3 regions of the Microbacterium sp. ER1 genome follow, and region 1 is predicted to be linked to each of the others. Evidence: predicted binding sites of a transcription regulator. Region 1 holds the regulator's gene; each other region holds the start of a gene.
The links. The regulator LexA, encoded in region 1, represses DNA repair genes until DNA is damaged. The targets are predictions, from matches to a motif close to TCGAACANNTGTTCGA.
Positions count from the first base shown of each region.

Region 1 (3,272 bases):
TCCTCGTCGCGGCCCCGTACGCGAGCCTCGGCGCGACGTTCGCGACCGTGGCCGCCGCCCCCGTCGAGGCCATCGCCGTGGATCTCGTGCGCGGCACCGTGCCCGACGCGGTGCCGGGTCTCGAGGGCAAGACCCTCGTCGGCGGTGTGATCGACGGTCACAACATCTGGCGTGGCGACCTCTCCGCGGCGTTCGACTCTCTGGAGGCGCTCCGTGCGCTCGGGGCCCCGGTGGCGGCATCGACCTCGACCTCGCTGCTGCACGTGCCGCACGACGTGGAGGACGAGACGGCGCTCGACGAGCGCCTCGTCTCCTGGCTCGCGTTCGCGGATCAGAAGGTGCAGCAGGTCGTGACCCTCGCCCGCGGCCTGTCCGAAGGCCGCACGGCGATCGGGGCCGAGCTGGACGCCGCGACCGCTGCGCTGCAGGACCGCCTGACCGCTCCCGGTGTGCGCGACGGTGCGGTGCGTTCCCGTGCGCTGAGCGACGCCGACTTCGCCCGTGCCCCGTACCAGGAGCGGGAGGAGGCGCAGAACGCCCTCGGCCTGCCGGCGCTGCCCCTGACGACGATCGGCTCCTTCCCGCAGACCGGCGACATCCGCCGCGCCCGGGCCCAGTTCCTCCGCGGCGAGATCCCCGAGGACGACTACGAGGAGTTCCTGCGCCGTGAGGTCGCCGCAGTCGTCTCCCTGCAGGAGGACCTCGGTCTCGACGTCCTCGTGCACGGTGAGCCGGAGCGCAACGACATGGTGCAGTATTTCGCGGAGAACCTCGACGGCTTCGCGGTCACGCAGCACGGATGGGTGCAGTCGTACGGCTCGCGAGCCACGCGCCCATCGATCCTCTGGGGAGACGTCTCGCGTCCTGCGCCCATCACGGTCGGCTGGTCGGCGTACGCGCAGTCGCTCACGGCGAAGCACATGAAGGGGATGCTCACGGGCCCCGTCACGATCCTCGCGTGGTCCTTCGTCCGCGACGACCAGCCGCTGGGGGAGACGGCGAACCAGGTGGCGCTCGCGCTCCGCGACGAGATCGCCGATCTGGAGGCCGCGGGCATCCAGGTGATCCAGGTCGACGAGCCGGCGCTCCGGGAGCTGCTCCCGCTGAAGCAGGCCGACCAGCCGGCGTACCTCGACTGGTCCGTCGCCTCGTTCCGTCTGGCCACGGGCGGCGCTGCGGCGGCGACCCAGGTGCACACCCACCTCTGTTACTCGGAGTTCGGCGTCGTGATCGACGCGATCCGTGCGCTCGACGCGGACGTCACGTCCATCGAGGCGGCCCGGAGCCGCATGGAGGTCGTCGCGGACATCGCCGAGGTGGGCTTCGACCACGGCATCGGCCCCGGCGTGTACGACATCCACTCGCCGCGCGTGCCCACCGTGGAGGAGGTCGAGTCCCTGCTGCGGCGTGCGGTGGAGGAGATCCCCCTCCGTCAGCTCTGGGTGAACCCGGACTGCGGTCTGAAGACCCGCGGATACGCCGAGACCACGGCGTCGCTGCGGAACATCGTCGAGGCCACGCGGCGCGTGCGCGAGGACGTGGTGGTCACCGCCTGACGCGGTCGTCCCCGGACACACGAAGGCCCTCCCGGTGCGCCCGGGAGGGCCTTCGTTCTCGTCTCACCGACGATGCGGGGACTCAGACGGCGCGCATGACCGCGACGACCTTGCCGAGCACGACCGCCTCGTCGCCCAGGATCGGCTCGAAGGCAGAGTTGCGGGGAAGCAGCCACGTGTGGCCGTCGCGACGACGGAGCACCTTGACGGTGGCCTCGCCGTCGAGCATGGCAGCCACGATCTCGCCGTTCTCCGCCGTGTTCTGCGAGCGCACGACGACCCAGTCGCCGTCGCAGATGGCGGCGTCGATCATCGACTCCCCGGAGACCTTGAGCATGAACAGGTCGCCCTTGCCGACGAGCTGCCGGGGGAGCGGGAAGATCTCCTCGACCTGCTGGTCCGCCGTGATCGGCACGCCCGCCGCGATACGCCCCACCAGCGGGACCAGGGCGGCATCGCCCACGGGGGTCGCCACGTCCGCCGGGTTCTCCGCGCCCGTGCCGGGAAGGTCGATGAGGACCTCCATGGCACGTGTCTTGCCCGGGTCGCGACGCAGGTAGCCGCTGAGCTCGAGCTGACCGAGCTGGTGGGTGACGCTGGACAGCGACTTGAGCCCGACGGCGTCGCCGATCTCGCGCATGCTCGGCGGATAGCCGTTCTGCGCGATCGAGGCCTGGATGACCTCGAGGATCGCCATCTGCTTCGGGCTGAGGCTCTTGCGACGGCGGGTGCGCGGCGCCTCGGACTCGAGGGCTGAGGTGTCGCTCATGGTGCTCCTTCACTGCGTGATCCGACGTGCCGCTTCGAATGTCGGTGGCCCGTGGTGGGGTGTCCTTATCGAAACCGTATCCGAGAAAAGCGCCGATCTGGAAGATCTGTTCGAGCGTGTCGGCTGATTCGCGGAGCGTGGTTTCGAAGACAGCTTGACAGATGTTCGAACTCGAAGATATCTTCGGAACGTAGCTTCGCATCCACGGCTCCCGGCCGAGGCGCGGATGCGAAAGCTACGCCAACCTCCCCGGGCTCCGGCGCCGGGACAGTAAGGAGCAGACATGAGCAGCATCAGCCTCAGCACCGCGACCGCCCTCCCGGCATCGGCCCGTCCGGCCACCCGGCTGCGGATCACGGCACGCGGCCGTCGCACTCTGCTCGCGCTCGCGTCGGTCCCGCTCGCGGCGGGCATCGCCGTCGCCGCCCTCAGCGGAGGCAGCGCGACCGCCTCCGGCGCGGATGCGCCGGCCGTCTCCGTCGAGACCGTCACGGTCATGCCCGGCGACACCCTCTGGTCGATCGCGAGCAGCATCGCTCCCGAGGCCGACCCGCGGGATGTCATCGGTGAGATCACCCGCATGAACCTGCTGCGCGGCGGGGAGCTCCAGGTCGGCCAGGAGCTCGCACTGCCGGCGCGGTACACCGACTGACGCCGAGTCCTCCCGGCCGAATCGTCACGATGAGCTCGGCTCTCCCTGCTCCTCTTAAGATGGGAAGGGTGACCTTCTCCCTCAACGATCTCCCGCTCCGCGACGATCTGCGCGGACTCACCCCGTACGGAGCGCCGCAGGCCCCGCTGCCGGTGGCGCTGAACGTCAACGAGAACACGCATCCGGTTCCCGACGAGGTCGCGAGCGACATCCTCGATGACATCGCCGTGGCGATCCGAGACGTGAACCGGTACCCGGACCGCGAGTTCACGACGCTGCGGGAGGCGTTCGCCGA
Region 1 covers NZ_QCXO01000122.1:35,028-38,299, reverse strand. The annotation lists gene metE (5-methyltetrahydropteroyltriglutamate--homocysteine S-methyltransferase) at 1-1,556, shown strand, start outside; gene lexA (transcriptional repressor LexA) at 1,639-2,325, opposite strand; gene BV453_RS03130 (LysM peptidoglycan-binding domain-containing protein) at 2,609-2,977, shown strand; gene BV453_RS03125 (histidinol-phosphate transaminase) at 3,037-3,272, shown strand, end outside.

Region 2 (3,272 bases), on a different contig from region 1:
CGCGGCGTGCGCTCCGGGTCGACCCACCGCGGCGGAAGAAACCACGGCCGGCCGCTCACACCGGAACCCTCGATGACGATCTCCCACCCGTTGTCATGGATACGGTGGTGACAGGTCTCGCAGAGCAGGATCCCGTTCGAGAGATCGGTCGGACCTCGGTCGCGCTGCCACCAGCGGAGGTGATGAGCCTTCGTCATCCCCGGCGGGAGCCCGCACATGGCGCACCCGCCATCCCGCTCGGCGAGCGCCAGGCGTTGGGCTCGTGTGAAGAGGCGCTTCTCGCGACCCCAGTCGAGCACTTCGCTCGCCCCGCCGAGGACGCAGGGGATGACGCCGCCGCTGGCCGCCATCCGCCGCGCGGCGCCGATGTCGATCACCTGGTCGAGCCCGTCGATCGTCGCCGACCCGGTGCCGGCCTGGAGATCGTCGAGGGACACGCGCACGACCACCGTCGCCCCCGCGAGCGGCACCCGATCACCGTCGCACCCGAGCACATGCCCGCAGAAGAGGGCCAGCGCATCGGCCTGGATCATCGCGACCGAGCGCCGGTCGGCGTCCGGCGACTCGGCGTCAGGGGCATCGAGGCGCGCGGCGAACACGGCGGACACGTGCCCGCGGATCGCGGTGACGACCGGCGCCGCGGTCTCGGCATCGAGCTGCGCGTGCAGGTGCACCATGCCGTCCCGTTCGAAGATGCGCAGTCCGCGCCGAGCGCGCTGCTCCTCCGCCCGCGGCGCCACGCCGTCGGGGTCGAGCCACGCTTCGGCGCGGAGGACGAGTTTGCGCACCGCATCGAGCTCGAGCCCCTCGGCTGTGGCGGCCAGCACGCGCTCCGCCTCCGCGATGCGTTCCGCTCCCGCAGCCACGCGACACCGGTCCAGCAGGGCGACGAGGAGTGCAGCCGCCGGCGCTCCGAGGGCACCCGACGCGAGCGCTTCCCGGAGGAGCGGGTACCGCGCGGGCAGCGGCGCGCCGAGCAGATCGCTTCGCGGGGCGGTCGCCTCTCCCACCTTCACCAGACGCTGCGCCTCGCCCGTCGAGATGCCTGTCATCGCGGCGATGAGATTCGCCGCCGTACGGTACCCGCGTTGCTTCGCCAGGCTGTCGGCACCGAGCTCGGCGCGCGACTCCCGGGCGATGCCGGCCGCCACGTCGACGTGCAGTGCATCGAGTCGGCGCCGCAGGAGTCCGATCGCGTCGGCGACGTCGACGAGCTGCGTGCGGGAGAGCTCAGGCGCATCACCCGCAGAGTCCCACGCCTGGTCGAGACGCTCCATCGCCTCGCGCAACCCAGACATTTTCGACATGCTTCATTTTATCTCCGAAGCGCCCGAATTTCGAAGCTTTGTTCTAATGGATGCCGGCATTTCGCCCCGGCCGACAGGGCACCTCGTCCCAGGTCCGACGCAGGCCCCCACCCGTTCACCTCATCGCATCCTCACGTTCACGCCGCGCGCCTATCTTGAGTGCGGACGCGCGACCGCGCTCACGAAACCAGACAATCTTTGTGCCTTCACCACAAGAACCGGTAGTGTCGCATCGACACACCTCGAAGGCGAGAAAGGGACGAACATGGCCGACAGGCAGCAGAGGCGCTGGGCGCTCATCGGATTGACGGCCGCGGCGGCGATCGCGCTCACCGGATGCACGGCGGGCGGCGACGGAGACGCGGGCGGCAGCGACGGCGGCTCCGGGGACACCCTCATCGTCTACACGAACTCCAACAGCGACGGCCGCGGTGAGTGGATCACCGAGAAGGCGGCGGACGCGGGCATCGACATCGAGATCGTGGGTCTCGGCGGCGCCGACCTGACGAACCGCATCATCGCGGAGAAGAACAACCCCGTCGGCGACGTGGTCTTCGGCCTGAACAACATGTTCTTCGAGCAGCTCAAGACCGAAGAGGCCATCACGGCCTACGAGCCGAGCTGGAGCGGTGAGGTGCCCGCGGACGCCGGCGACCCGAAGGACGGCGCGTTCTGGCCGCTCGTGGAGCAGGCGATCGTCACGGTCTACGACGAGAACCGCATCAGCGACGCGCCCACCGACCCCGACGACCTGTACACCGACGAGGCGTTCGCCGGCCGCTACGAGGTCAACCCCGCGCTCGGCCAGGCGACCCCGCAGCTCGTGCTCGCCAGCATGCTCACCCGTCACCTCGACGAGGACGGCGACCTCGGCGTGAGCGACGAGGGCTGGGACCTGGTGAAGTCGTACTACGCCAACGGCTCCCCCGCCGTGGAGGGCACCGACCTCTACGCCCGCATCACCCGCGACGAGGTGGACTACGGCGTGCTGCCGTCGAGCGGCATCTCCGCCCGCGACGAGGAGTACGGCACCAGCACCGGGATGATCGTGCCCGAGTACGGCGTCCCCTACGTGACCGAGCAGATCGCACAGATCAACGGCACGGACAACGAGGACAAGGCACAGGAGTTCATCGACTGGTTCGGCAGCGCCGAAGTGCAGGGCGAGTTCGCCGCGGAGTTCAACGCCATGCCGGTGAACGAGGGCGCGGTCGAGAAGGCCAACCCCGAGGTCGTCGAGCTCATGGGCACGCTCGACCGTCAGGACATCGACTTCGGTTTCGTGAGCGAGAACCTCGGCGCCTGGGTCGAGAAGGTCACGCTCGAGTACATCGGCTGACCCGCGCAGTCCCGCACCGGCAGAGAGAGAAGACGATGATCCGTTTCGACGACGTCGAGGTCGTGTTCGGCGACCACCGTGCGGTCTCGCACCTCGATCTGGAGATCCAGGAGGGTGAGTTCTTCACCCTCCTGGGTCCGTCCGGATGCGGCAAGACCACCGCCCTGCGCACGCTCGCGGGGTTCATCGAGCCGACCGGCGGCCGCATCCACATCGCGGGTCGCGACGTGACCCGCGTGCCGAGCGAGAAGCGCGGCGTGGGCATGGTGTTCCAGAACTACGCGCTGTTCCCGAGCATGAACGTGCGGGAGAACATCGCGTTCGGCCTCTCGGTGCAGAAGGTGTCGAAGGCCGAGCAGCGGCGGCGCGTGGACGAGGTCGCCGACCGCACCGGGCTCGCCGCGTCGCAGCTCGAGAAGAACGTGGCGGAGCTGTCCGGCGGCCAGCAGCAGCGCGTCGCCATCGCCCGGGCGCTCGCGCTCACCCCCAGCATCCTGCTCCTGGACGAGCCGCTGTCGAACCTCGACGCCAAGCTTCGCGTGCAGCTGCGCGAACAGCTCAAGGAGCTGCAGCACGAGGTCGGCGTGACCACCGTGTACGTCACCCACGATCAGGAGGAGGCGCTC
Region 2 covers NZ_QCXO01000132.1:11,285-14,556, forward strand. The annotation lists gene BV453_RS07275 (HNH endonuclease signature motif containing protein) at 1-1,298, opposite strand, end outside; gene BV453_RS07280 (extracellular solute-binding protein) at 1,573-2,646, shown strand; gene BV453_RS07285 (ABC transporter ATP-binding protein) at 2,682-3,272, shown strand, end outside.
Region 2: the regulator LexA is predicted to act here: its motif matches at 1,338-1,353, upstream of BV453_RS07275 (HNH endonuclease signature motif containing protein).

Region 3 (3,272 bases), on a different contig from region 1:
GACGCCGACGATGGTGGCGACGGTCGTCCCGGAGAGCAGCACCGCGAGCGCTCGTCCGGTGCGCTCGCGGGGGACGAGGAGGGTCGCCGTGCGCAGGGCGACGGCGAGGAAGCCGGCGTTCGCGAGGGCGCTGAGTACGCGCGTGACGAGCAGAAGCTCGAACAGGGACGTCACCGCGCCGACGGCATGGCACGCGGCGAAGAGCGCGAGGCAGGCGACGAGTGTGCGGCGTGGGGGCCAGCTGCGCGCGAACGCGGCCATGGCGGGTGCGCCGATGACCATGCCGACCGCGAAGGCGGAGGTGAGGAGGCCCGCCGTGCCGACCGGGACGTCGAGCTCGTGCGCGATCGCGGGGAGGAGTCCCGCGAGCATGAATTCGGAGGTGCCCATGACGAAGACCGCCAGGGCAAGGGCATAGAGGGGGAAAGGCATCGAGTGCTCCGAGGTGAGAGGGAAGAGGAATGCTTCTCGTCACCACGGTCAGCGCCCGGGTCACCGGCGCGCGCCCGCCGGCAGGGCGGACGAAGGGATCAGCGGTTCGCGGGGCTGACGGTGTGACCGGCAGCCCCCGACCTGTCTGATTCGGGGCTCGACATGCCCTCCACTCTAGGGCTGACGGCGGGAGACCACGGAGGTTCCTCGGCGAAGGTGACGGTGTGCGGAGGCGGCGGTCGGTCGATGTAGGTCCGGCCGGTGGGGCTCGTCCACTCCAGAACGCCGCCCGGCCCCTGCTCGACGTGCCACGGGGAGTGGTGTTTGAGCATGTGATGTCGTCGGCAGAAGGTCGCCAGGTTGTCGTGCGCGGTCTCTCCGCCGAGCGCCGCATCGTGATTGTGATCGAGGTCACACTTCCGCGGTGCGAGGCCGCAGCCCGGGAAGCGGCAGCGTTGATCGCGGGCCCGCAGGTGTCGGCGGAGGTCTTCGCTCGGGCGATACCGGTCGACGGCCAGCAGCGCCCCGCTGATCGGGTGGGTGAGCACCCGGTCCCAGCCGCTCGCCGCGCCGGCCAGACGGCGGGCCGTGGCCGGATCGATCGGGAAGATCCCGTCCAGCTCGGCGGCGAGGATCCGAGTGCCCTCTGTCGTCCGTTCCTGCTCCCCGTGCATCAGCGTCAGCACCGGCACGGTGACCTCGACGCGCGCCCGAAGCTCCGAGAGCAGCCCCTCTTCCGAGTCATGGCCCGCCGGAGCGCCGGTCAGGACGAGGTCGGCGAGCAGATCCGCGCGCAGCTGATCCACGGTCCTGTCGTCGAGGATGCTCTCCTCCGCCTCCCGACGCCGTGCCTGCGCGTTCTCCTCCCGCACGGCATGCGCCATCTGGGAGAGCCGGTCGTACATCCCGTGCACGAGCGCCGCGGGGCCACGCGCGCCGAGCTCGGCCATGCCGTCCTCGAGATCGGTCACCCAGACGCGGCGCAGCTCCCTGGCGTCACGATGTCGCTCGACGAGGGTCCGCTCCCGGAACCGGTCGGCCAGTCGGCGCACGAGTCGGCGTATCCGGTTCGGAGATTCCGCAGCGGCCACCTCGATCGCCTCCGCCGCGAAACGCGAACGGTCGTCCGGGTCATGGAGGTGAGCCCCCGCCTCCACGATCACGCGTGCATGCGCGGCGCTGATCCGCCCGGCGCCCTGAGCCTCCCAGACGGCGGGGAACCGTTCGACCAACCAGGACGCATCGGACATCCGCCGCTCGATCGTGCGGTCGCTGACGCGCTGTGCGGCCCCGATCTCCGCGGCGACCGTGCGGATCGCCATGTCGCCGCCGTCCGGATGCCGAGCCTGCCGGGCGATGTCGACCGCCAGTCGCCCCGCCATCGCGAGCAGTCCGTCGCGGGCCGCCTGCATGCTGCTCAGCGTCTTCTCCGCCGCTTCCAGCCCCTCCACCAGATCGGCGAGCATCGCCATCTGGGAGTCGGTCGCGTCGAGCAGTGCGGGCATGACGGCAGTCCATCACCGACCACCGACATTCGAACGAAGATTCGAAGGATTCTGGCCGAAAGTCGTATCACGAAAGGATAACGACCGTGGTTGACTGGCTCCGTGCTCCTGAACGTCATCGAAGCCGGGGAGGGCGACCGCGTCGCCGTGCTGCTGCACGGCATGATGGGGTCCGCCGAGAGCTGGCACCGCGTGGTCCCGCTGCTCGTGGAACGCGGCTTCCGCGTGCTCGCGCTCGATCTGCCCGGCCACGGCCTCTCTCCGCGTGACCCGGAGCTCACGATCGAGACGGCGGCCGATGCCGTCGTCGCCACGCTCGCGCAGACGGCGCTCCCTCCGGGGGCAGGTTCCGCAGCGGGGGACGGGGCGGCCTCGCCGCTCGCCGTCGCCGTCGGGCACTCCTTCGGCGCCACCGTGCTCGCCGCCGCCGCGCCCCGCCTCGATCCGAGTCTCGCGGTCTACGTCGACGCGCCGCTCGCCCTCCAGGGCGGCCAGGACCGCGCCTCTCTCATCTCGCAGTACGAGCATGATCGCCGCGCGCGCATGTCGCCCGCAGAACTCCGCAAGCTCCGGCCCTTCTACTCCGTCGACGATGCCACGGTCGAGGCGCGGGCGGCCGAGCGCTTCGATCCGCCGACCGCGGCCTCCGTCTCCTGCGGGGAGGACGGTCATTGGACCGCCGCCCCCGGCTCCATCGTTGTCCGCGCGGAACCCAGTGCCTGGGTCACCGACGAGGACGCGCGGCGGTTCGAGCACGGTGGGGTGACGGTACGCAGCATCCCCGGGGCCGCTCACACCGTCTGGTACAGCCACTTCGAGGTCTTCACCGCCGCGCTGCCGGAGCTCTTCGCCCCGTCGCTGGTCTGACCGGGAGACCGTCCGACGCGGCGCGACTACCCTGGAGAGGACATGGCACATCTTCTCGGGGCCGAAGCCCTGCACCTCGAATACCCGACCCGCGTCGTCTTCGACGCCGTGACCCTCGGCATCGAGGAGGGCGACCGCATCGGCATCGTCGGCCGGAACGGCGACGGCAAGTCGAGCCTCCTCGGCATGCTCGCCGGCACGAAGGAGCCGGACTCCGGCCGGGTGACCGTCCGCGGCGGCACCCGCATCGGCGTGCTGGACCAGGCCGACACCCTCCCCGACGACATCACGATCGGCGCCGCCGTGGTCGGCGACATGGCAGAGCACGAATGGGCCGGAGACGCCCGCGTCCGCGACGTGATCGAGGGGCTGCTGACCGATCTTCCCTGGGACGCGCAGATCGGCTCCCTCTCCGGCGGTCAGCGCCGCCGCGTGTCGCTCGCGAAGCTGCTCACCGGAGACTGGGAC
Region 3 covers NZ_QCXO01000133.1:87,035-90,306, forward strand. The annotation lists gene BV453_RS08200 (Cmx/CmrA family chloramphenicol efflux MFS transporter) at 1-432, opposite strand, end outside; gene BV453_RS08205 (HNH endonuclease signature motif containing protein) at 531-1,937, opposite strand; gene BV453_RS08210 (alpha/beta fold hydrolase) at 2,040-2,804, shown strand; gene BV453_RS08215 (ABC-F family ATP-binding cassette domain-containing protein) at 2,847-3,272, shown strand, end outside.
Region 3: the regulator LexA is predicted to act here: its motif matches at 1,967-1,982, upstream of BV453_RS08205 (HNH endonuclease signature motif containing protein).